Regions from separate parts of the Nocardioides sp. NPDC092400 genome, predicted to be linked through region 1. Evidence: predicted binding sites of a transcription regulator. Region 1 holds the regulator's gene; the other holds the start of a gene.
The links. Region 1 encodes HrcA, which represses chaperone genes, less so after heat shock. Its sites were predicted from a motif close to TTGGCACTCGNNNNNNNCGAGTGCCAA; they were not measured.
Positions count from the first base shown of each region.

Region 2: groL (chaperonin GroEL) is a predicted target of HrcA. The motif match lies at 4,882-4,908, and genes of this name have one in related genera.

Region 1 is NZ_JBFBFJ010000005.1:42,368-57,994, reverse strand. Features, by position in the region: gene AB0N29_RS15795 (error-prone DNA polymerase) at 1-2,181, shown strand, start outside; gene AB0N29_RS15790 (intradiol ring-cleavage dioxygenase) at 2,227-3,132, shown strand; gene hemW (radical SAM family heme chaperone HemW) at 3,182-4,402, shown strand; gene AB0N29_RS15780 (DUF4870 domain-containing protein) at 4,406-4,921, opposite strand; gene AB0N29_RS15775 (DUF3097 domain-containing protein) at 4,918-5,769, opposite strand; gene AB0N29_RS15770 (hypothetical protein) at 5,822-6,058, opposite strand; gene AB0N29_RS15765 (MBL fold metallo-hydrolase) at 6,077-6,922, opposite strand; gene AB0N29_RS15760 (hypothetical protein) at 6,970-7,704, opposite strand; gene hrcA (heat-inducible transcriptional repressor HrcA) at 7,873-8,907, shown strand; gene dnaJ (molecular chaperone DnaJ) at 8,960-10,132, shown strand; gene AB0N29_RS15745 (16S rRNA (uracil(1498)-N(3))-methyltransferase) at 10,132-10,872, shown strand; gene AB0N29_RS15740 (Gmad2 immunoglobulin-like domain-containing protein) at 10,880-11,815, opposite strand; gene AB0N29_RS15735 (HIT domain-containing protein) at 11,885-12,229, shown strand; gene AB0N29_RS15730 (hypothetical protein) at 12,259-12,636, opposite strand; gene AB0N29_RS15725 (hypothetical protein) at 13,002-13,526, opposite strand; gene AB0N29_RS15720 (hypothetical protein) at 13,795-14,091, opposite strand; gene AB0N29_RS15715 (PhoH family protein) at 14,214-15,227, shown strand; gene ybeY (rRNA maturation RNase YbeY) at 15,224-15,627, shown strand, end outside.
Region 2 is NZ_JBFBFJ010000003.1:86,197-101,823, forward strand. Features, by position in the region: gene otsB (trehalose-phosphatase) at 1-267, shown strand, start outside; SAM riboswitch class I at 381-525, shown strand; gene thrC (threonine synthase) at 535-1,815, shown strand; gene AB0N29_RS12170 (MoaD/ThiS family protein) at 1,848-2,126, shown strand; gene AB0N29_RS12175 (nucleobase:cation symporter-2 family protein) at 2,386-3,783, shown strand; gene AB0N29_RS12180 (hypothetical protein) at 3,986-4,843, shown strand; gene groL (chaperonin GroEL) at 5,072-6,703, shown strand; gene AB0N29_RS12190 (sigma-70 family RNA polymerase sigma factor) at 6,885-7,421, shown strand; gene AB0N29_RS12195 (hypothetical protein) at 7,418-8,119, shown strand; gene AB0N29_RS12200 (NTP transferase domain-containing protein) at 8,127-8,660, shown strand; gene AB0N29_RS12205 (DUF3253 domain-containing protein) at 8,639-8,965, opposite strand; gene AB0N29_RS12210 (MoxR family ATPase) at 9,016-9,921, shown strand; gene AB0N29_RS12215 (VWA domain-containing protein) at 9,918-11,045, shown strand; gene AB0N29_RS12220 (XdhC/CoxI family protein) at 11,038-12,156, shown strand; gene AB0N29_RS12225 (alpha/beta fold hydrolase) at 12,153-13,256, shown strand; gene AB0N29_RS12230 (transcriptional regulator) at 13,290-14,510, shown strand; gene AB0N29_RS12235 (alpha/beta hydrolase) at 14,555-15,559, shown strand; gene AB0N29_RS12240 (nuclear transport factor 2 family protein) at 15,556-15,627, opposite strand, start outside.

The sequences.
Region 1 (15,627 bases):
CGCGGCTCCGCGGCCAGCTCGGTGGTCTGCCACGCCCTCGGCATCACCGCGATCGACCCGGTCTTCTACCGGCTGCCCTTCGAGCGGTTCATCTCCGAGCACCGCGACGAGGAGCCCGACATCGACGTCGACTTCGACTCCGACCGCCGTGAGGAGGTCATCCAGTGGGTCTACGAGCGCTACGGCCGGCACAACGCCGCGCAGGTCGCCAACGTCATCAGCTACCGCCCCAAGATGGCCGTCCGCGACGCCGCCAAGGCGCTCGGGTACTCCCCGGGCCAGCAGGACGCGTGGTCGAAGTCGATCTCGAGCTGGACCAAGGTCGAGCCCGACGGCGACCCCGGCGAGGCCGAGATCCCGTCGCCGGTCGTCGCGCTGGCCAACCAGCTGCTCTCGGTGCCGCGGCACCTCGGCATCCACTCCGGCGGCATGGTGCTGACCGAGCGGCCGATCGGGGAGGTGTGCCCGATCGAGCATGCCCGGATGGAGAACCGCACCGTCCTGCAGTGGGACAAGGACGCCTGCGAGTTCATGGGCCTGGTCAAGTTCGACCTGCTCGGCCTGGGGATGCTCTCGGCGCTGGACCACATGATCCGCATCGCAGGGGAGCACCTCGGCGACCACTGGGAGCTGGCCACGATCCCCAAGGAGGAGCCGGCGGTCTACGACATGCTCTGCCGGGCGGACTCCATCGGCGTCTTCCAGGTCGAGAGCCGGGCCCAGATCGGCACCCTCCCGCGGTTGCAGCCGCGCTGCTTCTACGACCTGGCCATCGAGATCGCCCTGATCCGTCCCGGCCCGATCCAGGGCGGCGCGGTCCACCCCTACGTCCGCCGCGCCACCGGCCGGGAGCCGGTCGACTACCCGCACCCCGAGCTGGTGCCCGTCCTCGAGCGCACCCTCGGCGTCCCGCTGTTCCAGGAGCAGCTGATGGACATGGCCAAGACGATCGGCGACTGCACCCCCGACGAGGCCGACCTGCTGCGCCGGGCGATGGGCTCCAAGCGCGGCGTGGAGCGGATCGAGAGCATCAAGCACAAGCTGTACGCCGGCATGGAGCGTCGCGGGATCCTCGGCGAGGACGCGGACGCGATCTACGTCAAGATCCTGTCCTTCGCCAACTTCGGCTTCGCCGAGAGCCACTCGCTCTCCTTCGCCAAGCTCGTCTACGCCAGCTCCTGGTTCAAGCTGCACTACCCGGGGGCGTTCCTCGCCGGGCTGCTGCGCGCCCAGCCGATGGGCTTCTACTCCCCGCAGTCGCTCGTCGGCGACGCCCGCCGCCACGGCGTCACCGTGCTCAAGCCCGACCTCGAGCGCTCCGGTGCCCGGGCCGACCTGGAGCCGCTGGGCCCGGACGCGCGCACCACCGGGATGGACTCCTGCCTGCTCGACCACCCCGGCAAGACGTTCTTCGTGCCGGGCACGCCCGACCCCACCCCGCAGCACCGGCGCGACGCGGCGTACGCCGTGCGGCTGGGCCTGGACTCCGTCCGCGGCATCGGCGCCGACGTCGCCGCGCGGATCGTCGCCGCGCGTGCGGAGCGGCCCTTCGCCGACCAGGTCGACCTCTCGCGGCGCGCCGGCCTCGACGCACGGCAGCTCGAGGCGCTGGCGACGGCCGGCGTCTTCGACAGCAGCGGGCTGAGCCGCCGGCAGGCGCTGTGGAACGCCGGGTGGACCGAGCGGGAGGACCAGCTCGAGGGGGTCCGGGTCGCCGGGGACGCACCGATGCTGCCCGAGATGGACGAGGTCGAGGTGACGATGGCCGACCTCTGGGCCACCGGGGTCACCACCGACAGCCACCCCTTCGGCCACCTGCGCGACCAGCTGCGCCGGTCGGGGGTCAGGTCGGTGGCCGACCTGGCCACCACCGAGCCGAACCGCCGGATCAGCGTCGCCGGGCTGGTCACCCACCGCCAGCGCCCGGGCACGGCGGGCGGGGTGACCTTCCTCAACCTCGAGGACGAGACCGGCATGCTCAACGTCATCTGCACCGTCGGCGTGTGGCGCCGGCACCGCAAGGCGGCCGCGGGGTCCTCGGCGGTGGTGATCCGCGGGATGCTCGAGCGCGAGGACGGCGCCACCAACCTGGTGGCCGACAAGATCTCCTCCCTCGAGGAGCTCCACCCCGAGGCCGGCCGGGCGCTGCGCGAGAAGCACCGCTCTCGTGACTTCCGCTGAGCCCGCCCACAGGGTCCGCACAGCCGCTCCGGCTTCGCTGGGGCCATGACCGACCACCGCCCTGATCACCGCCCCGACACCGACGGCCTCGAGGACCACGACCTCGGCCTCTCCCACGACCTGCCGCGCATCCTCGGCCGCCGCCGGATCCTCGGCCTCGCTGGCGGGGTCGGCGTCGCGGCCGCCCTGGTCGCCTGCGGCACCGACGACGGCGTCGACCTGACCGCGGCGGGGCAGCGGCCGGAGCCGCCCGCCGGGGTCGGCGGCGGTCCGGGCGGGCCGGGTGGCGGGTCCGGCGGCGCGGCGTCGGACGTCGAGGTCGCCGAGGGCGAGATCCCCGAGGAGACCGCCGGGCCCTACCCGGGCGACGGCTCGAACGGCGCCAACGTCCTGACCGAGTCCGGGGTGGTGCGCAGCGACCTCACCACGAGCTTCGGCTCCGCCTCGGGCACCGCCGAGGGCGTCCCGGTGACGATCAGGCTCCGGGTGCAGGACCTCTCCGGCGAGGACGTCGCCCCGCTGGCCGGCGCGGCGGTCTACCTGTGGCACTGCGACCGCGACGGCGAGTACTCGATGTACTCGGAGTCCATCGCCGAGGAGAACTACTTGCGCGGCGTGCAGGAGACCGACGCCGCCGGCCGCGTGGAGTTCACCAGCATCTTCCCCGCCTGCTACGACGGCCGCTGGCCGCACATGCACTTCGAGGTCTACTCCTCGCTGGCGTCCGCCACGACGTACTCCAACAAGATGCGCACCTCCCAGCTCGCGCTGCCCGAGGACGTGTGCCGCGAGGTCTACGCGACCGAGGGCTACGAGCAGAGCGTCACCAACCTCGAGCGCGTCACCCTCGACTCCGACAACGTCTTCTCCGACGGGCACTCGCTGCAGCTGGCGCGGGCCACCGGGTCGGTCGAGGAGGGCTACGTGGTCAGCCTCAACGTCCCGGTCTGAGCCGTCCGCGGATGTGGCCGGCCCGGCCCCCGGTGGGAGGATGGAGCGCGTGCCTTCCGTCCTTCCCGCCGGTGACCCGGTGCCCGAGGACGGCACCCTCCCCGAGGAGTCGCTCGCACGGCTGGGGGAGCGTCCCTTCGGCTTCTACGTACACGTGCCGTTCTGCACCGTGCGCTGCGGCTACTGCGACTTCAACACCTACACCGCCTCCGAGCTCGGGGCGGGTCCGGGCGGGATCTCGCGCAGCTCCTACGCCGCGGCCGCGGTCGAGGAGGTACGTCGCGCGCGGCGCGTGCTCGGCGACCGGGACCTGCCGGTGGAGACGGTGTTCCTGGGCGGCGGCACCCCGACGCTGCTGAGCCCCGCCGACCTCGGGTCGGTGCTCACCGCGATCGACGAGGAGTTCGGCCTCGTCCCGGGCGCCGAGGTGACCACCGAGGCCAACCCCGACAGCGTCGACCTCGGCTACCTCGACGGTCTCCGGGCTGCCGGGTTCACCCGCGTCTCGATCGGCATGCAGTCGGCGGTGCCGCACGTGCTCCGCGTGCTCGACCGCACCCACGACCCGCTCCGCGTCCCGGCCGCCGTGGAGTGGGCCCGGGCGGCCGGCTTCGACCAGGTCAGCCTCGACCTCATCTACGGCACGCCGGGGGAGTCCCTCGACGACTGGGCGACCTCGCTCGACGCCGCACTGGCCTGCGCGCCCGACCACGTCTCGGCGTACGCGCTGATCGTCGAGGAGGGCACCGCCCTGGCCCGGCAGGTGCGCCGTGGCGAGGTGCCGATGCCCGACGACGACGACCTGGCCGACAAGTACCTCCTCGCCGACGAGCGGATGTCGGCCGCCGGCCTGGGCTGGTACGAGGTCTCGAACTGGAGCCGCGACCAGGCATCGCGGTGCCACCACAACGAGCTGTACTGGACCGGCGCCGACTGGTGGGGCGTCGGGCCGGGTGCCCACTCCCACGTGGGCGGGACCCGCTGGTGGAACGTCAAGCACCCCGCGGCGTACGGCGACCGGATCGCGGCCGGGCTCAGCCCCGCCCACGCCCGCGAGGTGCTGGAGCCCGAGGACCAGCGCGTCGAGCGGGTGCTGCTCGAGCTGCGCCTCGCCGACGGCCTGGACCGTGCCGTCCTCGACGCGGCCGGGAACGCAGCAGTCCCCGACCTCGTGGGCCGGGGACTGCTGGTGGAGCGGGGGGACCGGCTGGTGCTCACCCGCGACGGACGGCTGCTCGCCGACGCCGTGGTGCGCGACCTGCTCGGGTGAGCCTCAGCTGACCATCCGGATCGTCAGCGGGTAGCGGTACAGCTCGCCGTTGCTCGCCTTGACCGAGCCGATGATCGTCAGCACCAGCCACGCGATGCCGACGATCGGCAGCAGCAGGAAGCCGATCAGCACGAAGACCAGGACGAACGACACGAGCCCGTAGATCAGGATCGAGAGCTGGAAGTTCAGCGACTCCACGGCCTGCGCGCGGACGTAGCCGGACTGGTTGCCCTTGACGAGCATCACCAGCAGCGGGCCGAGGAACGCCATCGCCACGAAGGCGCCGATCAGGGCCGACCAGTGGGCGGCGCCGCCCCAGGTGCGCTCGTCGGGGTTCATCGGGCCGCCGCCCTGGTAGGGCTGGTACGGCGGCTGGCCGCCCGGCGGCTGCTGGCCCCACTGCGGCTGGCCCCACTGCGGTGCGGGCTGCTGGCCGTACTGCTGCGGGGGAGGCTGCTGTCCGTGGGGCGGCCGGTCGGCCGGGTCCTGGGACGGCGGCGGGCCGTAGGGGTCGCTCACGGTTGCTCCTCGGTGACGAAGTCGATCAGTTCCTCGACCCTACCCAGCAGCGCGGGCTCGCAGTCGCCGAACGAGTGCACCTTGGAGAGGATGTGCTTCCAGGCCCGCGCGATGTCGGCCTGGTCGCGGTGGGGCCAGCCCAGCTGCTGGCAGACGCCCTTCTTCCACTCCAGGTGGCGGGGGACGTCCGGCCAGGCATCCAGGCCGAGCCGCTCGGGCTTGACGGCCGCCCAGATGTCGATGAACGGGTGGCCGACGATCAGCACGTGCTTGCCGACCGGCGTGCGACGGACGGCGTCGGCGATCCGGCTCTCCTTGGAGCCCTTGACGAGGTGGTCGACGAGCACGCCGACGCGCCGGTTCGGGCCGGGTCGGAAGTCGCGCAGCTGCTCGGAGAGGTCGTCGATGCCGTCGAGGTACTCGACCACGACGCCCTCGATGCGCAGGTCGTCGCCCCAGACCTTCTCGACGAGCTCGGCGTCGTGGCGGCCCTCGACGAAGATCCGGCTGGCGCGCGCGACGCGGGCCTTGGCGTCGTGCACCGCGATCGAGCCCGACGCGGTGCGCGTGGGCCTGGCCGGTGCCGTACGGCGGACCGGGGCGGTGAGGATGACCGGCTTGCCCTCGAGCAGGAACCCGGCCCCGAGCGGGAAGGTGCGGCGGCGGTCGCGCCGGTCCTCGAGGGTGACGGTGTGCAGGTCACGGTCGACGGCGACGATCTCGCCCACCCAGTCGGTGCTGACCTCCTCGACGACGGCCCCGATCTCGGCGGGTGCCTCGACGGCGCGGCCTCGCTTCGGGGCGCGCCAGTCGGTGGAGAGGACGTCGGGTCCGTAGCGGTCGCTCACCCGACCGACGCTAGGCGGGGCCGCCGACGCTCGCGCGCACGGCGCGCCGGGGTCAGCCGTCCTGTGACGTGCCCGACCCCTGCTGGGCGCCGCCCTGCTCCTGGGCCTGCTCCTGGGCCTGCTCCTGGTCGGTGTGCTTGCCGTCCTCGAGGAGGTCGCCGGCGGTCTCGCCGGGATCGAGCCCCTCGGCGAGCGGGTTGTCCTCGCCGGGCTGGAGGTCCTCGGGCAGCTGGTCGTCGCCGATGCCGGTCGCGTCCCGGCCGGCGTCCTCGGGGGTGGGCTCGCTCATGGCGGCCCGTTACCCGGATCAGATCAGCGGCAAGCGCCGCTGGCTGCGCGGCAGCTGGGCGTAGGCGCGCGCCACCGCGGTAGCCACGTGCTCGCGCGGCCAGGGCCACTCGGCGGCGTCGAGCGCCTCGCCGAGGGGCACCCCGCGGGTCGCCAGGTCGCGTGCGGTCTCGGCCAGCACGCCGATGGTGTTGCGCTGCTCCTCGACGAACTCGCGGTCGACGACCGGTCCGTGCCCCGGCACGACGACGGAGGTCGCCGTGGTCAGCCCGAGCACGATGTCGAGGCTCAGCGGCCAGTCCATCGGCCAGGAGTCCTCGCCGAACGACGGCGGGGCCGAGGACTCCACGAGGTCGCCGGCCACCAGCACGTCGGCGTCGGGCACGCGGAGCACGAGGTCGCCCGAGGTGTGGCCGCGGCCGGGGTGCACCAGCTCGAGGGCGCGGTCGCCGAGGTCGAGGACCCGGGCGGAGGAGAAGGTGTGGTCGGGCGGCACGACGGTGCTGGCGAGGAGCTCGTCGCGGTGCTCCTTGTCGGTCCCGGCCTGCTCCTCGAGCGCGGCGACCGCGCCCCGCTCCAGCTCGGCGAGCGCCTCCTCGTGGGCGTGCACCGGGACCTCGGGCCAGACCTCCCGGAACGCCTCGTTGCCCAGGAGGTGGTCGAGGTGCCAGTGGGTGTTGACGACCGCCACGACCTCACCGGCGCCGAGGGCGCGCACGTCGCGAATCAGCTCGCGGCCCGCGGCGGTGGAGGCGTGGGTGTCGACGACCACCAGCCCGCGCTCGCCGCCGACGACGGTCGTGGTCACGTCGTACCAGGGGCGACGGGTCACCCAGACGCGGTCGGCGATCTCGGTGAAGGTCACTCGGGGAGCCTAGGTGCACCTGCCCCGGGCGTGCCCCGGGCTCTCGGTCAGCACATGCCGTGGTGCAGCTCGCGGCGCAGCATGTCGCCGAGCTCGGCGGTGGTGCGCGCCGCGCGGGGGAAGTGCAGCACGGTGCGGTCGGCCCCCTCGGGGCCCACCCACTGCAGCTCGACCCGGTCGGCGCGCAGGTCCGCCAGCGCCACGCCGACGACGTCGCCCATCCGGGTGCCGGTCGTGGTGGAGACCGCGCGGCGCAGCTCCTCCTGGTGGTGGCTGTTGGCGTGCTCGACCGAGCGCTGGAGGTAGCCGCGGTTGAGCTGGTGCTCGCCGGCGCGGAAGCTGGCCACGTCGACCCGCAGCTGCTGCTCGGCGCCGGCACCCCGCCGGCCCAGGGCGACGAGGTCCGGCTCCAGGGCGACGACGTCGCGGGGGTCCCCGCAGCACTCGCAGGTCTCCCGGCCGCGGACGACCAGGCGCCCGGCGATGCTCAGCGTGGCCTCGCGGTCCTCCGAGCCGGGGCGGCCCAGCCCGCTGTGCACGGTGAGCAGGGCGCGGCGACCGGCGGCCGCCACCACGGCGAGGTCGGAGCCGAGCGCGGTGGAGAACGTCGGCTCGCCTCCGCAGTCCTGCATGCCCGTGCCCTCGGCCTCCGGACCCTCCAGGACGTCGGGGGCGCCGTCGACGACCAGGTGGACGCTCGCGGGACAGGAGAGGATGCTGCGGGCGGCGGCCGCGAGGCGGCTCGGGTCGTGGCGCGTGGTGCTGCTCGGGACGACGGTCATGGTGCTCCCTCGGCAGGGCCGGCAGTGGGTGACTTAGGTGAGCCTAACCTATGCGTCGGTGGTGGCTCTCGGGGAAGGCGACGTCTCGGTCGGCGAGACCCGAGGCGGTACCGCGGCGCGCTACAGTTGGCACTCAGTCGTGACGAGTGCCAGAGGTAGGGAGGCGACGTGCAGGAGGACCGCAGGCTCGCCGTGCTGCGGGCCATCGTCGAGGACTACGTGGCCACCGAGGAGCCGGTCGGCTCCAAGGCCCTGGTCGAGCGCCACGGGCTGGGCGTCTCGCCCGCCACGGTCCGCAACGACATGGCCGTCCTCGAGGACGAGGGCTACATCACCCAGCCGCACACCAGTGCCGGCCGGGTGCCGACGGACAAGGGCTACCGGCTCTTCGTCGACCGGTTGAGCACCGTCAAGCCGATGACCGGCGCGGAGAAGCGCGCCATCGCCTCCTTCCTCGACGGGGCGGTCGACCTCGACGACGTCGTGACCCGCTCGGTGCGGCTGCTCTCCCAGCTGACCCGCCAGGTCGCCGTGGTCCAGTACCCCACGCTCTCGCGCTCGACGGTGCGCCACGTCGAGCTCGTCGCCCTCACGCCGAACCGTCTCCTCGTCGTGCTCATCCTCAGCACCGGTCGCGTCGAGCAGCGGCTGGTCGAGCTGCCCGCCGAGCTGTCCGAGGAAGCCCTCGCCGACCTCCGCTCGCGGGTCAACCACGCCGCGACCGGCGAGGTGATCTCCGACGCCGTGCGCCGCCTTCGCGAGGCGGTGCCGGAGGTCCCCGGGGACGCCCCCGACCGCGACGACGGCGTGACCCGCGCGGTCGTCGAGACCCTCGCCGACGCGATGGAGGACCACCGCTCCGACGAGCGGATCGCCGTCGGCGGTGCCGCCAACCTCGCGCGGTACGGCGACTCCTTCGACTCCGCGGTCCGGCCGCTCCTCGAGGCGCTCGAGGAGCACGTCGTGCTGCTCCGCCTGCTCGGCGAGGCCACGACCGGTGGCGCCGTCACGGTGCGCATCGGCGCGGAGGGCCCCTACGAGCAGTTCGCCTCCACGAGCGTCGTCGCCACCGGCTACGGCCCCCGCGACGAGGCGCTCGCCACGTTGGGCATCGTCGGCCCGACCCGCATGGACTACCCGGGCACGATGTCCGCGGTGCGCGCCGTCGCCCGCTACGTCTCCCGCATCCTCGACGAGGGCTGACCGCCCCGCGTCGCGGCGTACCTCTCTCACCTCGATCACCGAAGGAACCCAGTTGAGCCAGGACCTCTACGAGCTGCTCGGAGTCGACCGCGACGCGGACGACACCGCGATCAAGAAGGCCTACCGGCGGCTGGCTCGGCAGTACCACCCCGACGTCAACCCCGACCCGGACGCGCAGGAGCGGTTCAAGGAGGTCTCCACCGCCTACGAGGTGCTCTCGGACCCGCAGAAGCGTGCGGCGTACGACCGCGGCGGCGACCCGTTCGGCGGCGGCGCGGCGGGCTTCGGCCAGGGGGCGGGCTTCTCGTTCACCGACATCATGGACGCCTTCTTCGGCGGCCAGCCCGGCGGCGCGGGCGGCGGGCGGGGCCCGCGGCCCCGCGTGCGCCGCGGCCAGGACGCGCTGATCCGGCTCGAGGTCGACCTCGCCGAGGCGGCGTTCGGCGTGACCCGCGAGATCAAGGTCGACACCGCGGTGCTCTGCACCACCTGCCACGGCGACGGTGCCGCGCCGGGCAGCCACCCCGTGCCCTGCGAGACCTGCCGCGGCCAGGGCGAGGTCGCCCAGGTCCAGCGCTCGTTCCTCGGCGAGATCCGCACGCTGCGCCCGTGCGCGGCCTGCCGCGGCTTCGGCACGATCATCCCCGAGCCGTGCCGGGAGTGCTCCGGTGACGGCCGCGTCCGCTCGCGCCGCACCCTGACGGTCAAGATCCCCGCCGGCGTCGACACCGGCACCCGCGTCCAGCTGGCCGAGCAGGGCGAGGTCGGCCCCGGCGGCGGCCCCGCCGGCGACCTGTACGTCGAGATCCAGGTCGCGGCGCACCCCGTCTTCACCCGGCACGGCAACGACCTGCACTGCACCGTCACCGTCCCGATGACCGCCGCCGCGCTCGGCACCTCGCTGACGCTGCCCACGCTCGAGGCCGACGTCGAGCAGGGCGCCGACTCCGGGGTGGAGACCGAGTTCGCCCTCGAGATCCCGGCCGGGACCCAGTCGGGCACCGAGCAGGTGCTGCGCGGTCGCGGCGTGCCCGGGCTGCGCGGCGGTCGCGGCGACCTCGTCGTCTCGGTCGCGGTGGAGACCCCGCAGCGGCTCGACCCCCGCCAGGAGGAGCTGCTGCGCGAGCTGGCCGCGATCCGTGGCGAGGAGACCCCGACCGGCCAGGTCAAGCCCGGATCGAAGTCGTTCTTCGGGCGGCTGCGCGACGCCTTCGACGGTCACTGATGTCGCTCCCGGTCCACCTCGTCCCGACGCTGGCCGGGGTCGGCGCCGGGGCCACCGTGACGGTCGAGGGCGACGAGGCGCACCACGCCGTCGCCGTGCGCCGGATGCGGGTGGGGGAGCCGCTGGTCCTCACCGACGGCTCCGGCACGTCGGTCACCGGCGAGGTCGCCTCGACCGGCAAGCGCGTCCTGGACGTGCGGGTGAGCGACGTGCGCCGCGTCGAGGCGCCGTCGCCGTCGGTGGTCGTGGTCCAGGCGCTGCCCAAGGGGGAGCGCGGCGAGCTGGCGGTCGAGGTGCTCACCGAGATCGGGGCGACGACGATCGTGCCGTGGGCGGCCTCGCGCTCGGTGGCGGTCTGGAAGGGCGAGCGCGCCGCGAAGTCGTTGGCCAAGTGGCGCTCGACCGCCCGTGAGGCGGCCAAGCAGGCCCGGCGCTCGTGGTTCCCCGAGGTCGCCGAGCTCGCCTCGACGGCGGAGGTCGTGCGCCTGGTCGCGGACGCCTCGCTCGCCGTCGTGCTGCACGAGGAGGCCGCCGTGCCGCTCGCCGCGCTCCGGGTGCCGAACGACGGCTCGATCGTCGTCGTGGTCGGCCCGGAGGGTGGGCTGACCGAGGAGGAGGTCGCGGTCTTCACCGCGGCCGGCGCCTCCTCGGTGCGGATGGGCGCCGAGGTCCTGCGCACCTCCACCGCCGGCGTCGCCGCCGTCGCCGCGCTCCTGTCGCGGACCTCGCGCTGGGGCTGAGCCCCCGCTACTCCACGACGATCGTCTTGCTGTCCTCGGTCGGCCCGCCGCCCTCGCCGCCGGAGGGGTCGTCGGTCATCGCGACGAAGGTGTAGGTGCCCGGGTCGAGGCTCGACACGTCGACCTCGCTCTCCCAGGGGTAGAGCTTGTCCATCCAGCCCTCGGCGGTCGCGAACCCGTCGAGCACGACCTCCCCGCCGCCGTCGCGCACCTGCCACGGGACGGTCGCCTCGAACGACGACGCGACGCCCGCGGCGGTGAAGGTGTCGGCGACCGTCGCGCCCTCCTCGGGGCCGCTGACGCTGACCAGCGCGAGGACCTCCAGCGGCGCCGCCTGGGTGATGTCCCCGTCGATGCCGAACAGCGCCACGGGCGTGCCGCTGCCGTCGACCACGCGCACGGGCAGGCGCTGCTGCTCGACGCCCTGCAGGGTGTAGACGAGCTGCTGGGCGGCCAGGCGCGCGCCGTTCGCGGAGAGCCCGCCGCGCGCGGACCAGGAGTCGTCGTCGACCTGCGCGACGATCGCGCCGTCCTGGACCGACACGGAGCCGAACGTGCCCTCGGGCCACAGCGACCGGTAGTTGGGGTCCAGCGCGTCGCCGGTGGTGAGCAGCTCGGCGGCCTCGGTCAGCGGGTCCCCGCTGACGCGGCGGAACTCGCGGTAGAGGCGCACGCCCTGCGGCGTCTCGCCGGCGAAGTAGACCGGCACGGTGGTCTCCGGGCCGCCGTCGCTCCCGCTGCCGCCGTCGCCGGCCCCCTCCGTGGGGCTCGCGCTCGCGCTCGCGCTCGGCGTCGCGCTGGCGCTGGGCTCCTCCGAGGCGGTGCTCGTGCCGCCCGCGGGCGTGGGGTCGTCCGTGGCGGTGTCGTCCTCGCCGCACGCCGCGAGGGTGAGTGCGAGGGCGGAGGTGGTCAGCAGGGCGGTGATCCGCAGGCGGGCGTCCATGGGGTCATCCTCCCGGTCGGGGGCCGTCGTGCCGGTGAGACGCGCGCGGGTCGGCGCTAGGTTGCGTGCATGAGCGATGCGGACTGCCTGTTCTGCAAGATCGTCGCCGAGGAGGTGCCGGCCGAGGTCGTGCACGTCACCGAGCGCACCGTCGCCTTCCGCGACATCAACCCCCAGGCGCCGACCCACGTGCTGGTCGTGCCCCGGGACCACTACGCGAACGCCGCGGCCCTGGCCGCCGGCGACCCGGTCGCCTCCGCGGAGCTGGTGACGGCGGCGGCGGCGATCGCCACGGCCGAGGGGCACGAGGACTACCGGCTCGTCTACAACACCGGCGCCGGTGTCGGGCAGACGGTCTTCCACACCCACCTGCACGTGCTTGCCGGCCGGTCGATGACCTGGCCCCCCGGCTGAGCGTCCCGTCCGCGGAGCGCTGCCGGGCGCTACCGGTAGCCGACCAGGGTCGGCGTCGCCGTCAGCACCCGCAGCCCGACCGGCGCCCCCGGGATGGTCACCGTGCCGCTCACCGGCTGCCACGGCCCGCCGTCGACGCTGAACTCCGCGGCGTACGTCGTGTCCACGCTCGGCGCCACCCGCCCCGCCCGCCGGTAGTCGTGGGTCACCTGGAGGTCGGGGTACGGCGCACCCGGCTTGCTCGTCGTGCTGGTCGTCCCGTCCCCGAAGCTCCACGTGTAGCTCGTCGGCCAGATCCGCAGGTCGACCCGCCGCCCCAGCAGGCTGACGCTCCGCGTCAGCTCCCCGCGCTCGGTCCAGAAGTTCGTGGCGAAGTTGACGAGCGTGCGGCCGTTCGCGGGTTGCACCTGCAGCGTCGCCGGTGGGAGCGGCAGGCGGCGGAAGGCGGCTGCGACCATTCCGGGGGTTAGTTGGGGTACGGATTCGGCTTGATCGCCGGGTGCCGCGCAGAACTCGAACGGGTCGAGGCCGATACTGATAGCCGATCGAACACAAACGGCGTCCAGGTCGGAATCACGCGGAGGCAATGGCCCATCCGGCTCACCTGCCGAACTTGCAGTGGATGGATTCGACGTGCAGACGTAGTGGCTGCTAACCGTCGCCATACCCTGAACAAGGACGACCTCTTCGACGTAGCCGCAGCCCGCGTAGGCCGGGTCCGCGGCGACGAAGAGTCCAGTGACCGTAAACAGAAGCGCCATCGCCATCCGAGTCATGACAAGTACCCGATGAAATCCACCAGCCAGATCTCATCTGCACGCACCAGTCGGAAGACTGCTATGTGCTTCTCCTCCCCATACCGCACCGGCTCGGCGCCGGCCGACGGTGTAGTGCTGCCGCTGGCATAGATCAGGGCGGTGTCGATCTCGATCTGGCCGCGACCCTCTCGCTTGATATTCGTGCCAGCTACTCGCCACCCGGGCGTATCGAACTCGCCTCCCTCGGCGTGAACTGTCTCAATCGGCCGCAGCAAGTCCTCGCAGGTCTTGCAAGACGGTGAGCTGAGCTTCCGGACGGCGGTTGTATTGCCTTCCTCTAGCGCCTCGTTGCGAGCCTCCACCCAGGCGCGGACCACACCCTCCGGTCCTAGCCCGGACGCATGTCCTGAAGGTGATGCAGTTGCAGGGGAGTTCAATGCCGACGGTTCCGGCGCGACCTTGGGCTCCGGGTCGTCCGAGCACCCGGAGAGCACGAGCGCGACGGACAGCGAGAGTGCGGCGAGGAGTCGGTGCGGCATGACGTGGTCCTTCCCGAGACAGCAGGGCCCAGACCGAGGCGCCCGAAACGGACGATAACCACGTTCCGGTGCGCTGGCGACCGTCCGGAACCGCCTTGTGGACGGGAGCGACGGAGGCTCTCGGAACGCCTGTCACGACCGTCCCACCTGCCACAACCGCGACGACCAGAATCGCGCAATTGAGCGATTGCGACGCCTGGAAGCGCTTCCAACCCGTCGCAACCGCGCAATTGAACGATTACGGCGGGCCGAGACCCGCACGGCAGCCTCAGAACAGTTGCAGCACCCGCACCACGGCGAACACCACGGGCAGGCCGAAGACGACGAGCATCACCCAGGCGGTGATCCGGTGCCGGCGGTTGGAGGAGTCGAGCCGGCTGGCGAAGTCCAGCAGCGCGCCGTCGGGGACGTGGTGGGTCAGGCCCATGCGGCGGGCGTCCGGCGGGAGGTGCAGGCCGGCCTCCCAGTACGGCGGGGTGTCGTCGTCGTGGTCGTCGTCGTGCCCGTCGCCGTGGCCCTCGGCGTCGTCGCCGAGGTCACGCGGGTCGACGGGAACAGGGGGCACGCCCTCGACGCTACGCCAGGTGCACAGAACCAGTGCACAGATCTCGCTGGGGAGCGCCGAGCCGCTCCCGTAGCATGGCCAGGCACCCACCGTCGACGAAAGGCCGCCCGGACCGGGCATCCATGACTGACAGCCAGACCCACACCACGCGGCACACCGTCGTGGTCCCGAACAGCATCAACATGGTGAGCCTCCTCGGTCCCGGCGACGAGCACCTCGCGCTGATCGAGCAGGCCTTCGACGCGGACGTGCACGTCCGCGGCAACCGGATCACCCTGTACGGCGAGCCGGGCGAGGTCGCGCTGGCCGAGCGGCTGCTCGACGAGCTGGTGACGATCATCCGCACCGGCCAGGGCGTCACGGGCGAGACCGTCGAGCGCGTGCTGGCGATGCTGCGCGCCGAGACGACCGAGCGCCCGGCGGACGTGCTGAGCCTCAACATCCTCAGCAACCGCGGCCGGTCGATCCGCCCGAAGACGCTGAACCAGAAGCGCTACGTCGACTCCATCGACAAGCACACGATCACGTTCGGCATCGGCCCGGCGGGCACGGGCAAGACCTACCTCGCCATGGCCAAGGCAGTGCAGGCCCTGCAGAGCAAGAACGTCAACCGGATCATCCTCACCCGCCCGGCCGTCGAGGCCGGCGAGCACCTCGGCTTCCTGCCGGGCACGCTGAGCGAGAAGATCGACCCGTACCTGCGGCCGCTCTACGACGCGCTGCACGACATGATGGACCCCGAGACGATCCCGAAGCTGCTGGCCGCCGGGACGATCGAGGTGGCGCCGCTGGCGTACATGCGCGGCCGCACGCTCAACGACTCCTTCATCATCCTCGACGAGGCGCAGAACACCACGCCCGAGCAGATGAAGATGTTCCTCACCCGCCTGGGCTTCGGCTCCAAGGTCGTCGTCACCGGCGACATCACCCAGACCGACCTCCCCGGCGGGGTCCGGTCCGGGCTGCGGATCGTCGAGGGCATCCTCGACGGGGTCGAGGACATCTCCTTCAACCGCCTCTCCAGCCACGACGTCGTCCGGCACCGCCTGGTCGGCAAGATCGTGGCGGCGTACGACGAGTTCGACGCCGAGCGGGAGCGCACCAGCGAGCAGCGGGCCAAGGACGCGAGCCGGTGAGCATCGAGGTCCTCGACGAGTCCGGCCACGAGCTGGACGTGCGGTGGCTGGCCGACCTCAGCCGGTTCGTGATGGACCGGATGCGCGTCCACCCCATGGCCGAGCTGTGCATCAAGGCGGTCGACGAGGCCACCATCGCCGAGCTCAACGAGCAGTGGATGGAGAAGGAGGGGCCGACCGACGTCCTCGCCTTCCCGATGGACGAGCTGCGCCCCGGCCTGGTCGACGAGGAGCCCGAGGAGGGCGTCCTCGGTGACCTCGTGCTCTGCCCGGAGATCGCCGAGAAGCAGGGGGAGACCGCCGGTCACGGCAAGGCCGCCGAGATCGAGCTGCTCACCGTGCACGGCATCCTGCACCTGCTCGGCTACGACCACGCCGAGCCCGAGGAGCACCGGGAGAT
Region 2 (15,627 bases), on a different contig from region 1:
GACAAGGGCAAGGCCGTCGACGCGCTCGTCGCCGAGGTGGGCGCCGGCGCCTTCCTCTTCGCCGGGGACGACCTCGGCGACCTCGAGGCGTTCGACGCCGTCACCGCCCTGGGCAAGGACGGCCTGCCGACGCTGCTGGTCTGCTCGGCCTCCGAGGAGGACGCGGTCAGCGCCCTCGTCGAGCGCGCCGACGTCGTCGTGCCGGGTCCCGAGGGCGTGCTCGACCTGCTGCGCCGGCTCGCCGCCGACGCCCGCGCCGCCTCCTGAGCCGCCTCCTGACCTGTCCGCCCGCGGACCCGTGGGCGCCCCTGCGTGCTGTCCCGTCCACATGGCGGGACCCGGTTTCACGGGCTGGGACGGTGCGACGTAGTGTTCTCGGCAGCTCATCCAGAGGGACAGAGGGAACGGCCCTGTGAAGTCCCGGCAACCGCCAACGCGCCTCCGCCCCCGGTAGACCCGGGTCGGTCGTCGGTAACGGTGCCAATTCCGCCCGGCACGACCGTCGTGACCCGGGGAAGATGAGAAGGAGGAATCATGAGCGCTGCCCCTGTCATCGAGCCGAGTGCCGAGAAGACCCAGATCCGTGAGGGTGCCTTCGGCAACGCCCGGGCCCTCACCTGCCGCGAGTGCGGCCACGAGGTCGAGCTGGGCCCGCACTACGCGTGCAGCGAGTGCTTCGGCCCGCTGGAGATCGCCTACGACTTCCCGCAGCTCACCCGCGAGGAGATCGAGGCCGGCCCGCGCAACATCTGGCGCTACAAAGCGCTGTTGCCGGTGCCGACCGACATCGAGACCAGCCCCAACACCGAGCCCGGCTTCACCCGCCTGCTCGAGGCGAGGAACCTCGCCGCCGAGCTCGGCCTGGCCAGGCTGTGGGTCAAGGACGACTCGACCAATCCGACCAACTCCTTCAAGGACCGCGTCGTCGCCTGCGCGCTGAGCGCGGCCCGGGAGTTCGGCAGCAAGGTGTTCGCCTGTCCGAGCACCGGCAACCTCGCGAACGCCGTCGCCGCCGCGGGTGCCCGCGCCGGGATGAAGACGGTCGTGTTCATCCCCAGCAACCTCGAGCAGCCCAAGCAGGTCAACTCCGCGGTCTTCACCGACTCCCTGGTCGCCGTCGAGGGCAACTACGACGACGTCAACAAGCTCGCCTCGGAGATCGCGGGCGAGGAGGACGGCTGGGCGTTCGTGAACGTCAACGTCCGGCCCTACTACGCCGAGGGCTCCAAGACCCTCGGCTACGAGATCGCCGAGCAGCTCGGCTGGCGCCTGCCCGACCAGATCGTCATCCCGGTCGCCAGCGGCTCGCAGCTGACCAAGGTGCACAAGGCCTTCCAGGAGCTGGTGGAGCTGGGCCTGGTCGAGGACAAGCCCTACAAGGTCTTCGGCGCGCAGGCCGCCGGCTGCTCGCCGGTCTCGGTCGCCTACAAGGCCGGCGTCGACGCGATCCGGCCGGTCAAGCCCGACACCATCGCCAAGAGCCTCGCCATCGGCAACCCCGCCGACGGGATCTACGTCCTCGACGTGTGCCGCCAGACCGGCGGGGCGGTCGAGGACGTCACCGACGACGAGGTCCGCGAGGCGATCGTGCTGCTGGCCCGCACCGAGGGCATCTTCACCGAGACCGCCGGCGGGACCACCGTGGGCGTGCTGAAGAAGCTCGTCGAGTCCGGCCAGCTCGACCCCGAGCTCGAGACGGTCGTCATCAACACCGGCCACGGCCTGAAGACCCTCGACGCGGTGTCCGGCTCGGTCGGCCCCGTCGCGACCATCGCCCCGTCGTACGCCGCCTTCGCGGCCACCGGCCTGGCCTGAGCCCCGCCCGATCCCGATACGAGGACAAGCCGATGAGTGTCTCGGTCCGCATCCCGACCATCCTGCGCACCTACACCGACGGTGCCTCCGAGGTGACCGCCACGGGCGCGACCCTGGCGGAGGTCCTCGACGACCTCGACACCCACCACGCCGGCATCAAGGCGCGGATCCTCGACGACAACGGCGCGCTGCGCCGCTTCGTCAACGTCTACGTCGGCAATGACGACGTCCGGTTCCTCGACGACCTGGCCACGCCCACGCCGGACGGCGTGCAGGTCTCGGTCATCCCGGCCGTCGCCGGGGGCTGCTGACCCCCTCCGAGCCGGCCGGGCCCCGGACCCGGGTGACCGGGGCGCCGGCCGGGCAGGGCTCCTCCGCGCCCCCCGGCCGCCACCGCCGTCCCGGCCTGCTGCTCGGACCGTGGGCGTCACCGCCCGCACCCGGTCGGGCGTCGAGGCCGGCTGGCAGACCTTCACACCCGGCGGGCCGGACCGGTGTCACCTTGTCCAGTGGTCCGGATCACAGCGCGGTTGTGAGGATCTGCGGAACCCCCCCCGCGAGAGGAACCCCATGGCCTCCGACCGTTCCCGCCGGCCTGCGCCGTCGTCGCAGCTGCCCGCGCACGTCAAGTACGACATCAACGAGATGCCTCCCGTCGGCGAGGCCCTGCTGCTCGCGCTGCAGCACGTCATGGTGATGATGGCGAGCAACGTCACCATCCCGATCATCCTGGCCACCGCCATCGGGGCGACGACGGGGGAGACGGTCTTCCTGGTGCAGGTGGCGCTGTTCGCCGCCGGCCTGACCACGCTCATCCAGACGATCGGCATCGGGCCGGTCGGCGCGCGGCTGCCGGTCGTGCAGGGCACCAGCTTCGGGTTCCTGGTGGTGTCCATCCCGCTGGCCCAGGAGTACGGGCTCGCAGCCGTCCTCGGTGGTGCGCTCTTCGCGGGCGCCGTGAAGTTCGTGCTGGGCTTTAGCCTCAAGTGGCTGCGCGGCCTCTTCCCGCCGCTGGTGAGCGGGATCGTCGTCCTCGTCATCGGGATCGGGCTGCTCCCCACCGGCATGCACCTCTACGGCGGCGGCAACGGCGCCGAGGACTTCGGCTCGTGGGAGAACCTCGGTCTCGCGACCCTCGTCCTCGTCGTCCTCCTCCTCGCCTACCGCTTCGGCAAGGGCATCATCGCCTCGGCCTCGGTGCTGGTCAGCCTCGTGGTCGGGTACCTCGTCGCGATCGCCCTGGGGAAGGTGGACTTCAGTCCCGTGTCCGAGGCGTCCTGGTTCGCCTTCCCGACGCCGCTGGAGTTCGGTCTGGAGTTCCCGGCGGCGGCCTTCATCGCCATGGGCGCGATGGCGATCGCGGTCTCCATCGAGACGATCGGCGACCTGTCGGCCATCACGAAGGCCGGCGCCGGGCGCGAGGTGACCGACCGTGAGCTCGCCGGTGGCGTCATGGGCGACGGTGCGGCCACGAGCGTCGCCGCCGTCTTCTCCGCCCTGCCGAACACCACCTTCGGGCAGAACGTCGGGCTGGTCGCCCTCACGGGGGTGATGAGCCGCCACGTGGTGACGATCTGCGCCGGCTTCCTCATCGCGCTGGGCCTGGTGCCCAAGCTGGCCGCAGTCATCACCGCCATGCCGTCGGCCGTGCTGGGCGGCGCGGCGGTGGTCATGTTCGGCATGCTGCTCGGCGCCGGCATCCAGCTGCTCGCCGAGTGCCGCCTGGACCGTCACGACCTGATCGTGATCGCCGCCTCCATCGGTGTGGGCCAGGGCTTCGCCGCCGTGCCCGCCGCGGCGGAGGTCATGCCGGAGTCCCTGCGGGTGCTGATGACCTCCGGCATCCTGCCGGCGGCGCTCATCGCCGTCGTCCTCAACCTCCTGCGACCTCGCCCGGAGGAGGGGGCCGCGTTCGTCGACGTGGACACCCCCCTTCCGGACACCGTCCAGCGACCCGAGCAGCAGTAGGCGCCTCCGTCCTCGCGCAGGCCCGGACCAGATGGTCCGGGCCTGCGTCGTGGCTCGCGCGGGCGGTCGACACCTGGGTGCGCCGGCCCCCTAAGGTCGTCGCCGTGACGAACCGGACCCTGGAGGAAGTCGTGAGCGAGCACCAGGAGAGCCCGCGGGCGGTCGTCGCGCTGCCGGCGCGCGTCGAGGGGCTGACCGGCCGGTGACGCGCGTCCTCCTGGCGACGTTCTCCCTGCTGCCCGAGGGTGAGGAGGGCGGCGAGCTGCTCGTGACCGCCCTCGCCGAGCGGGGGGTCGAGGCGCGGTGGGCGGTCTGGGACGACCCGGACGTCGACTGGGCCGCCGCCGACCTGGTGGTGCTGCGCTCGACGTGGGACTACCAGCGCCGGTACGCCGAGTTCCTGGCCTGGCTGCGCGGAGTCGAGCGCAGCACGCGGGTGCTGCACGGCAGCGACCTGGTCGCCTGGAACGCCGACAAGGCCTACCTGCTCGAGCTGGGCCGCGAGGTCCCGGTCGTCCCCACCGCGCTGCTCGACGACCGCGGGCTGAGGGTGGGTCTGCAGGAGGCGCTCGACCGGTGGGGCGCGGTCGTGGTCAAGCCCCGGACCGGGGCGGGCGGGGTCGGCGTCGTGGTCGCCGAGCGCACCGACGACCCGCGCCTGGAGGGGCTCGTCGCCGGACCATGGGTCGTGCAGCCGCTGGTGGCCTCGGTCCGGACGGTGGGGGAGTCCTCGGTGTGGGTCCTCGACGGCCGGGTGGTCGGCCAGGTCGACAAGCGGCCGAGCGGGTCGGAGGTCCGCGTGCACGAGCTGTACGGCGGCAGCTCGGTCGCCGTGGAGGTCGACCCGGCCCGGGCCGACGTCGCCCGCGCCGCGGTCGCGGCCGCCGGCCGGCTGCTGGCCGGCCCGCCGGCGTACGCACGGGTGGACCTGGTTCAGCTCGACGGCGCCTGGGTGGTCAGCGAGCTGGAGCTGATCGAGCCCGGGCTCTACCTCGACGTGCTGCCAGGGCTGGCGGGGCCGTTCGCGGACCTCGTCGGGTCGGTCCTCGCGGCGCGGTGACAGCGCTCCGGCCGCGAGGTGACCAGGGCCGGACTGTTCTTGCACTCGCCTGGGGCGAGTGCTAAACATGGGGTTGGCACTCTCAGCACGAGAGTGACAAACCGGATCGGTGCCAGCTGAGGTCCGTTCGCGCCGGCGAGAAAGGGTTCGCCGGGTCCGCAGGACCGTCCGTCGCGGGCAGCCCACCGAGCCGGATCCGCAACTTCCAGCGTGAGGAACCGCAGGAACATGCCCAAGCTGATTGCATTCAACGAGGAGGCCCGGCGCGGCCTCGAGCGTGGCATGAACACGCTCGCCGACGCCGTCAAGGTCACGCTCGGCCCCAAGGGTCGCAACGTCGTCCTCGAGAAGAAGTGGGGCGCCCCCACGATCACCAACGACGGTGTGAGCATCGCCAAGGAGATCGAGCTCGAGGACCCCTACGAGAAGATCGGCGCCGAGCTGGTCAAGGAGGTCGCGAAGAAGACCGACGACGTCGCCGGTGACGGCACGACGACGGCGACCGTCCTCGCCCAGGCGATGGTCCGCGAGGGCCTGCGCAACGTCGCGGCCGGCGCGAACCCGATGGGTCTCAAGCGCGGCATCGAGGCGGCCGTCGAGGCCGTGTCCGAGCAGCTGCGCGGCATGGCCAAGGAGGTCGAGACCCGCGAGCAGATCGCGGCCACGGCCACCATCTCCGCCGGTGGCGACACCACCGTCGGCGACGCCATCGCCGAGGCGATGGACAAGGTCGGCAAGGAGGGCGTGATCACGGTCGAGGAGTCGAACACCTTCGGCATCGACCTCGAGCTCACCGAGGGCATGCGCTTCGACAAGGGCTACATCTCGGCGTACTTCGTCACCGACCCCGAGCGGATGGAGACGGTCCTCGAGGACCCCTACATCCTGATCGCGAACCAGAAGATCTCGAACGTCAAGGACCTGCTGCCGATCCTCGAGAAGGTCATGCAGTCGGGCAAGCCGCTCGTCATCCTCGCCGAGGACGTCGACGGCGAGGCGCTCTCGACGCTGGTCGTCAACAAGATCCGCGGCACCTTCAAGTCCGTCGCGGTCAAGGCCCCGGGCTTCGGCGACCGTCGCAAGGCCATGCTCCAGGACATCGCGATCCTGACCGGCGGCCAGGTCATCTCCGAGGAGGTCGGCCTCAAGCTCGAGACCACCGGCATCGAGCTCCTCGGCCAGGCCCGCAAGGTCGTCATCACCAAGGACGAGACCACCATCGTCGAGGGCTCGGGCGACGCCGACCAGATCGCCGGTCGCGTCAACCAGATCCGCGCCGAGATCGAGAAGTCCGACTCCGACTACGACCGCGAGAAGCTGCAGGAGCGCCTGGCCAAGCTGGCCGGCGGTGTCGCGGTCATCAAGGTCGGCGCGGCCACCGAGGTCGAGCTCAAGGAGCGCAAGCACCGCATCGAGGACGCCGTCCGCAACGCGAAGGCGGCCGTCGAGGAGGGCATCGTCGCCGGCGGCGGCGTGGCGCTCGTCCAGGCCTCGGCCACCGCGTTCGACAAGCTCGACCTGACCGGCGACGAGGCCACGGGCGTCAACATCGTCCGCGTCGCCACCTCGGCCCCGCTCAAGCAGATCGCGATCAACGCCGGCCTCGAGGGCGGCGTCGTGGCGGAGAAGGTCGCCAACCTCACCGCGGGTCAGGGCCTCAACGCCGCGAACGGCGAGTACGTCGACATGATCGCCGAGGGCATCATCGACCCGGCCAAGGTCACCCGGTCGGCGCTGCAGAACGCGGCGTCCATCGCGGCCCTGTTCCTCACCACCGAGGCCGTCGTCGCCGACAAGCCGGAGAAGGCCGCCCCCATGGGTGGCGACCCGACCGGCGGCATGGGCGGCATGGACTTCTGAGTCCAGCCCCCTCGTAGCACCAGCACCACTCGGCACCACCCGCACCACCAGCAGGGCCCCCGCTCCGGCGGGGGCCCTGCTGTCGTCTCCGGGGGCTGCCGGGGTCGTGTGCCCCACGACGCGGCCGGACGCGTCCTCGGGCACACGACCCCCTCGCGGAGCGCCGTGCGAGGGTGGTCCCGTGGATGCCGAGGGCCGCAGGGCGAGGTTCGAGGCGCTGGCGCCCGGGCTGGTCGAGCCGCTGCGCCGGTTCCTCGCGCGGCGCACCGACGCCGCGACCGCCGACGACGTCCTCTCCGAGACGCTGCTGGTCTGCTGGCGGCGCCTGGAGGACCTGCCGGAGGACCCGCTGCCGTGGGCGTACGCCGTGGCGCGCCACGCCCTGGCCAACGCCGAGCGCAGCGCCCGGCGCCAACGACGGGTCGCCGGCAAGGTGGCCGCGCTCGACCCGCCCGCGACGACCACGGGGCCGGTCGGCGGAGAGGCCGACCTGCCGCTCGAGGAGGCGCTCGCCGCGCTCCGCGCCGAGGACGCCGAGCTGCTCCGCCTGTGGGCCTGGGAGCAGCTGGGCCCCGGCGAGATCGCCACCGTGCTGGGGCTGACCCCGAACGCCGTCAGCATCCGGCTCCACCGCGCCCGCCAGAAGCTCAGGGACGAGCTGCGAAAGATCGACGCCGCTGCCGGACATGAGGGGACGAGAGGGAGGAGCAGGTCATGAGCGAACCGTTCGACGACGACCCGCAGCTGCGCGAGCGGCTGCGCGCCACCGACCCGGCCGCCTCCCTCGCCCCGGCCGACCCCGACCGGGTGGCCCGACTCCTGGAGGCGACGATGACCACCGAGCACCCCACGTCCGAGCACCCCACGTCCGAGCAGCCGACCACCGACCCCGGCGGTCGTCGTACCTCCCTGACCTGGCTCGCGGCCGCCGCCGCGGTGGTGGTCGTCGGCGGCGTGGCGTTCGCGGCCACGACCGGCGACGACGAGGACCAGACGCCGACGGCGGGCGACGGCAGCAGCGAGACCGCCGACCCGTCCCAGCCGTCCGAGCCGTCCGAGCCCGCCGAGCCGTCCCTCCTCACCCTGGCCGCCCCCGCCGCCACCACCGGACGCTGCATGGTGCCCACGGCCGAGGCGCTCGCCACCCAGGAGGTGGCGTTCCTCGGCACCGTCGAGCAGGTCGACGAGGAGACCGTCACGCTCGCGGTCGAGGAGCAGTACGCCGGCGCCGCGGCCGACGAGGTCCGGGTCGAGGCGCCGCCGGAGCAGATGCAGCTGCTCGTGGGCGCGGTCGAGTTCCGTGAGGGCGGGGAGTACCTCGTCTCGGCCACCGACGGCGCGGTCTCGGTGTGCGGCTTCAGCGGACCGGCCGCGCCGGACCTGCAGGCGCTCTACGAGCAGGCGTTCGGCGGCTGACGCGGGGATGGTGCTGCACGGGATCGTCCTCGCCGCCGGCGCGGGCAGCCGGATGGGCACGCCCAAGGCGCTGGTCGACGACTGGCTCGCCCGCGCGGTCCACCTGCTGGCCGAGGGCGGCTGCGACCGGGTCACGGCCGTCCTCGGGGCCCGCGCGGACGACGCGGTCGCGCTGCTGCCGCCGGGCACGGCGTACGTCGTGGCCGACGACTGGTCGGCGGGGATGTCGGCGTCGCTGCGGACCGGCCTGGCGGCGGCCGATCCCCGTGCCGACGCCGCCCTGGTCACGCTCGTCGACCTCCCCGACCTCACCCCCGAGGTCGTCGCCCGGGTCGCGGCCCGGGCGGGCGCCGACGTCCTGGCCCGGGCGGCGTACGACGGCCGTCCCGGCCACCCGGTGCTGCTCGGCCGCGAGCACTGGCCCGGCGTGCTGGCCGCGACCGGCGGCGACAGCGGGGCGAAGGGCTACCTCGCCGGACGCGACGTGGTGCTGGTCGAGTGCGGCGACCTGGCCACCGGTCAGGACGTCGACTCGCGCTGAGGAGTGCCGTCCCCGGGCCGGGCGCGCCGGATCCGGACCGGTCCCCGGGCCGTCGGCAGGTCGACGACCTCGCCGCGCTGGGTGACCTCGACCTCGCCGGCCTCGACCAAGCGCTGGGCCGCCTGGCGAGCCGGCTCCATCAGCCCCCGCCACCCCTCGGGGTCACCACCCTCCGGCCGCTCGGCGCCCCACACCGCGCGGGCGGCGTCGGAGGGGCAGATGGTCCTCCCCTCGTCGCGCTGGGCCAGCAGGTCGAGGATGGTCCGCTCCAGCCGGCGGTCCCGGTCGTCCGCTCCGGCGCTCATGAGGGGAGTCAACCAACCGGCCCCCAACAGGCCCGTCGTAGCCTCGGCACATGTCAGCCGTCACGTCGGAAGCGCTCGAGCTCGGTGACGTCGCGGAGCGGCTCGGTGCGACCGGCTACCTCTGCGACCCCGAGCTCGCGACCGTCACCTTCCTCGCCCTGAAGATGGGCCGGCCCCTGCTCCTCGAGGGCGAGCCCGGGACCGGCAAGACCGCGCTCGCCGAGGCGGTGGCCGAGGCGCTGGGGCTCCCCCTGGTGCGCCTGCAGTGCTACGAGGGCATCGACGCCACGCAGGCCCTCTACGACTGGGACTTCCCCCGCCAGGTGCTGCACCTCCGCGCGCTCGAGGCCGCCGGCGGGGCTGCCGCCGCCGGCGCGGGCGGGGCTGAGGAGGCGGAGAAGAGCCTGTACGACGAGCGGTTCCTGCTCGCCCGCCCGGTGCTGGCGGCGCTGCAGCAGAGCCCGGCGGTGCTGCTGGTCGACGAGGTCGACCGCGCCGACGACGAGTTCGAGGCGTTCCTGCTCGAGGTGCTCTCGACCTACCAGGTGACGATCCCCGAGCTGGGCACCGTGCGGGCCGCGGTGCCGCCCGTCGTGGTGCTCACCTCCAACCGCACCCGCGAGCTGCACGACGCGCTCAAGCGGCGCTGCCTCTACCACTGGATCGACCACCCGGCGCTGGAGCGCGAGGTGGCGATCGTGCGGTCGCGGGCGCCGGAGGTCGCGGAGACGCTGACCCGGCAGGTCGTCGAGGTCGTGCAGCGGCTGCGCGCCGACACCGGCCTGGTCAAGCCGCCGGGCGTCGCGGAGACCCTCGACTGGGCCCGCGCGCTGCACCACCTCGGCACCACCGAGCTGGACCTCGCGACGGCGGCCGCGAGCCTCGGCGCGCTGGTGAAGTACCGCGAGGACGCCGACCGCGTGCGCGCCGCCCTGGATCGGGTGCTCGCCCCGTGACGACCGCGACGGAGGTCGTGCACGACGCCGACGAGGTGCTGCTCGGGTTCACCCGCGCGCTGCGGGCGGCCGGCGTGGGCGTCACCCAGGACCGCGCGCAGCAGTTCCTCGACGCGGTCGCGCTGCTGGGGGCCTCCGAGGAGGGCACCCGCGCCGCCGGCCGGGCCACCCTGTGCGCCGGCCCGGAGGACCTGCTGCGCCACGACCAGGTCTTCGCGGCGTGGTTCGACCACCGCACCGGCCTGCCGCGCCCCCGGCCCGCCCCGCCGGCCACCACGACGTACTCCGAGCTCCCGCTGACCGACGGTCCCGACAGCCCCGGCGGTGCCGACGAGGCCGACACCGACGTGGTCCGGGCGATGGCCAGCGACGCCGAGGTGCTGCGCCACCGCGACGTCGCGGCGCTCTCCGCCGCCGAGCGGGCCCGGCTCAACGCGCTCTTCGCGACCCTGCGCCCGCGCGCGCCGCACCGGCGCAGCGCCCGGCAGCGGTCCTGGCACCGCGGCGACGTCGACGCCGCGCGCACGTTGCGGGCGAGCCTGCGCCGGATGGGGGAGCCGGCCGAGGTCGTGCACCGTCGCCGGGCGACCCGTCCCCGCCGGGTGGTGCTGCTGGTGGACGTGTCGGGCTCGATGAGCGGGTACGCCGACGCGCTGCTGCGCCTGGCGCACCGGTTCACCCAGGCCGCGCCCGGCACGGTCGAGACGTTCACGCTGGGCACCCGGCTCACCCACGTCACCCGTGCGCTGCGCCTGCGCGACACCGAGCGGGCGCTCGTCGCGGCCGCGGACACGGTCCCGGACTGGTCCGGCGGCACCCGGCTGGGGGAGAACCTGCAGACCTTCCTCACCCGCTGGGGCCGCCGCGGCATGGCCCGCGGCGCGGTCGTGGTGATCTTCAGCGACGGCTGGGAGCGCGGCGACACCACGCTGCTGGCCGAGCAGGTCGAGCGGCTCGGGCGGGTGGCCCACCGGCTGGTGTGGGTCAACCCGCACCGCGGGAAGGCCGGCTACGAGCCGGTGCAGCAGGGGGTCGTCGCGGTGCTGCCGTACCTCGACGACTTCGTCGCCGGGCACTCGCTCGCGACGTACGCCGAGGTTGTGGAGGTGGTCGCCGGTGCGTGAGGTCCTGCCGGAGCTGATGTCGTGGTGGGAGGCCGGCGAGGAGGTCGGCGTCGGCACCGTGGTGGCGACCTTCCGGTCCGCGCCGCGGCCCCCGGGCGCGTCGATGCTGGTCGGCCCGGACGGCACGGCCGTCGGGTCGGTCTCCGGCGGCTGCGTCGAGGGCGCGGTCTACGACCTGGCGCAGACGGTCGTGGAGTCAGGCGAGCCGGTGCTGGAGCGGTACGGCGTCTCCGACGACGACGCGTTCGCGGTCGGGCTGACCTGCGGCGGCATCCTCGACGTGTACGTCGAGAAGGTCTCGCGCGCGACGTTCCCCGAGCTCGCCGAGGTGGCCGAGGACCTCGAGGCCGGCCGGCCCGTCGCGGTCGCCACCGTCATCGAGCACCCCGACCCCGACCGGGTGGGCCGGCGCGCGCTGCTGCGGCCCGACGCCGCGGCGAGCGCCTCGCTCGGCTCGCCGCGCGCCGACGACGCGGTCCGCGACGACGCGCTCGGCCTGCTCGCCGCCGGCCACAGCGGCGTGCTGACCTACGGGCCCGACGGCGAGCGCCGCGGGGAGGGGATGCGGGTCTTCGTGTGGGCGTTCGCGCCGAAGCCGCGGATGCTGGTCTTCGGCGCGATCGACTTCGCGGCGGCGGTGGCCCGGGTCGGGGCGTTCCTCGGCTACCACGTCACCGTGTGCGACGCCCGCCCCGTCTTCGCGACCGCGACCCGGTTCCCCGACGCCGACGAGGTGGTCGTGGACTGGCCGCACCGCTACCTGCGCTCCGAGCAGCAGGCCGGCCGGGTCGACGGGCGCACCGTGGTGACGGTGCTGACCCACGACCCGAAGTTCGACGTGCCGCTGCTCGAGGTGGCGCTGCGCCTGCCCGAGGTCGCCTACATCGGGGCGATGGGCTCGCGGCGCACCCACGACGACCGGCTCGAGCGGCTCCGCGAGGCAGGAGTCACCGAGGAGGAGCTGGCGCGCCTGCACAGCCCGATCGGCCTCGACCTCGGCGCCCGGACGCCCGAGGAGACGGCCGTCAGCATCGCCGCGGAGATCATCGCCGGCCGCTGGGGCGGCTCGGGGGAGCCGCTCGCACGCACCGAGGGCCGGATCCACCGGTGAGCAGGCTCGTCGCGCTCGTGCTGGCCGCGGTCCTCGCGGTCCCGCTCGCCGCATGCAGCGACGAGCCGGCGCACGACCCCGGTGGCGGGCCGACCGAGACCACCCCGCCCGCGACGCCGGTGCCCTCCGGCACGCCCACCACCTCGGCCACGGCCACGCCGTCCGCGCCGGGATCGGCGTCGGCGTCTGGATCGGCGTCGTCGGGCGCCGGACCGGAGGCGCTGCCCCCGGTCCGCAGCCGGGTCTCGCTGCCGGCGCTGATGCGCGAGGAGGTCGAGGCCGGCCGCCTCCGCCGCGTCCAGCCGCTGGCGTCGACCGACCGCTGGCGCAGCTGGTCGGCGACGTACACCGTCGACGGCGCGGTGGTCTCCGGCGAGCTGCTCGTGCCCCGCGGGAAGGGGCCGTTCCCGGCGGTCGTGCTCAACCACGGCTACATCGACCCCGCGATCTACACCCTCGGCCGCGGGCTCTCCCGCGAGCAGGAGTGGCTGGCCTCGAACGGCTTCGTCGTCCTGCACACCGACTACCGCGGCCACGCCGGCTCCGACCCCGTCGACGACGTCGGCCGGGAGAGCCGGCTGGTCTACACCCGCGACGCGATCGGGGCGGTCAAGGCCCTGGAGCGGGAGGCGTACGTCGACACCGACCGCCTCGCCATGCTCGGCCGCTCGATGGGCGGCGGGGTCACGCTCAACGCGCTGGTCGCCGAGCCCGGCCTGGTCGACGCCGCGGTGGTCTTCGCGTCGGTCAGCTCGCGGTTCGTCGACAACATCCGCCAGTTCACCGAGCCGAACCGGCCCGAGGAGCTGGCGCGCTACTACGACCGCTTCGGCACCCCGCAGGAGAACCCGGCGTTCTACCGCGACCTCTCCTCCCGCACGTTCTTCGACCGGGTCACCGAGCCGGTGCTGATGCTGCACGGCACCGCCGACGACACCTGCCCGATCGCCTGGACGCGGACCTCGCACCGGCTGCTGCGCGAGGCCGGCGCGGACGCGCGGCTGCAGGTCTACGAGGGGGAGGGGCACGCGTTCGGGCCGCGCTTCGAGGACTCGATGCGGCGGACCGTGGAGTTCCTGAGAGTTCAGCTCGACGGGTGACCCAGGTCACGTGCCCGGTGCTACGGTCCGCCCATGACGGTCGGGGACCTCGAGGACCGGCGGCGGGACGCGGTGCGCGCGTGGACGTCGTTCGTCGAGCACGGCGATGCCGCGGGCGCCGTGCGCCCGGAGATCCTGAGAAGCTGGTCGCGCTCGACCGCGGTCGGCACCGACGTGACCGAGGCGCCGCTGGCCGACGAGGGGGAGACCGCCGGACGCTGGCGTGACTCACCGCTGCAGGTCGCCGTCGAGCGGGTCGAGGCAGAGCTGCGGCGCACCGCCGAGGACGGCGACCTGGTCGTGGCGGTCACCGACCCCGACACCCGCATCCTGTGGACGTACGGCGGGCGGGTGATGCGCCGCAAGGCCGAGACCGTGAACTTCGTGCCCGGCGGCCGCTGGGACGACCGCTCCGTGGGCACCAACGCCCTGGACCTGGCGAACCGGCTCGGCACGCCGTCGATGGTCTTCAGCGCCGAGCACTACGCCCCGATCGTGCACAACTGGGTCTGCTGGGCGGCGCCCGTGCACGACCCGGTGACCGGTGCCCAGCTCGGCGTCATCGACCTGTCGACCACCTGGGAGCGCACCCACCCGATCGGCCTGGCCACCGCGCGGGTGATGGCGCGGCTCATCGAGTCCGCGATGCCGCGGTCGCGGACCCACGGCGGCGTCGAGGAGACCCGCGACCCCGGCCTGGTGATGACCCTGCTCGGCACCGCCGAGACCCGCCTCGACGGCCAGCGGCTGCTGCTCAACCGACGGCAGACCGAGGTGCTCGCCCTGCTCGCCGTGCACCCCGAGGGGCTCTCGCTCGAGCAGCTGCACGCGCTGGTCTACGGCGACCAGGCGGTCACGTTCTCCACGCTCAAGGCCGAGGTCTCCCACCTGCGCGCGGCCCTCGGCGGGCAGCTGTCCTCGCGGCCCTACCGGCTGCTGATGCCGGTCGCCACCGACGTCGAGCACGTGCTGTCGCTGCTGCGGCGCGGCGAGGTGGCCGCCGCGGTCGACGCCTACGGCGGCGACCTCCTGCCCGGCACGAACAGCCCCGCACTCCACGAGCTCGCCGACTACGTAGCCGTCGCGCTGCGCGAGGCGCTGCTCGCCGACCCGCAGCCCGATGCGGTCGTGCGGTACAGCGAGCTCGCGCCGTACGACGCGGAGGTGCTGGAGACCTGCCTCGCCCACCTCGCCGGCACCCCGCACCCGGCCGTGCCGCTGCTCAAGGGCCGGCTCGCCGTCGCGCGCCGCTGAGGTCCCGCCCGCGGGTCGCGCCCCGCACCGCTAGCGTCGGTGGGGTGACCAGACCCCGCCTGCTCGCCCTCGCCCCGATCACGCTCGCCGCCACCGCGGTGGGCGCGCTGGCCGCGCGGGCCCGGGCCGTGCGGGAGGTGCCGCGGGCGATGCGCACGCCGCTGCTGTGGGCGCCGATCGCGATCAACAGTCCCGCGCTGGTGCAGGTCGCGCGCCGGGTCTACGGCCGCGCGACCGAGCCGGTCGCGGGGGTGGAGGTGGCCGTGCACGACGTGCCGGGCGGTGCGACGGTGCGGGTCCACAAGCCGGTCGCGGAGCGGACGACGCCGGGCGGGGCGCTGCTGTGGGTCCATGGCGGCGGGACCGTCATCGGTGCGGCCGCCCAGGACGACCGGCTGTGCAGCGAGCTGGCCCGCGCCCTGGGGCTGGTCGTCGCGAGCGTCGACTACCGGCTCGCGCCTGAGCACCCGTACCCGGCCGCGCTCGACGACTGCGCCGCCGCGCTCGCGTGGCTGCACGAGCAGGCCGGCGACCTCGGCGTCGACCCCGCCCGCGTCGCCGTCGGCGGCGCGAGCGCCGGCGGCCTGCTGGCCGCGTCGCTGGCCCAGCGGGCGACCGACCAGGGGCTGGCCGTGGCCTTTCAGCTGCTGGTCTACCCGATGCTCGACGACCGCACGGTGCTGCGGTCCGACCACGGCGGGCGCGGGCGGTTCATGTGGACGCCCGCCTCGAACACCTACGCCTGGACCGCCTACCTCGGGCACGCCCCGACCGAGGACGCCACCGACCTGGCGCCGTACGCCGTGCCCGCGCGCCGCGCCGACCTCTCCGGCCTGCCGCCGGCCTGGATCGGCGTCGGCGACCTGGACCTGTTCCACGATGAGGACCTGGAGTACGCCGCCCGCCTCCGTGCCGCCGGCGTCGACTGCGAGCTGCACGTCGAGCCCGGGATGTACCACGCCGCGGACGTCGACCACGGCGACACCACCCCGGGCACCGCCCGCTTCCGCGCCTCCGCCAGGGCCGCGCTCCGCGCCGCCGTCGGCTAGCCCCCGGCGCTCGAGTCGCGGAGCCGGTCGAGGAGGACGTGGACGGGGTCGCTGCGGTCGCGTGCGGC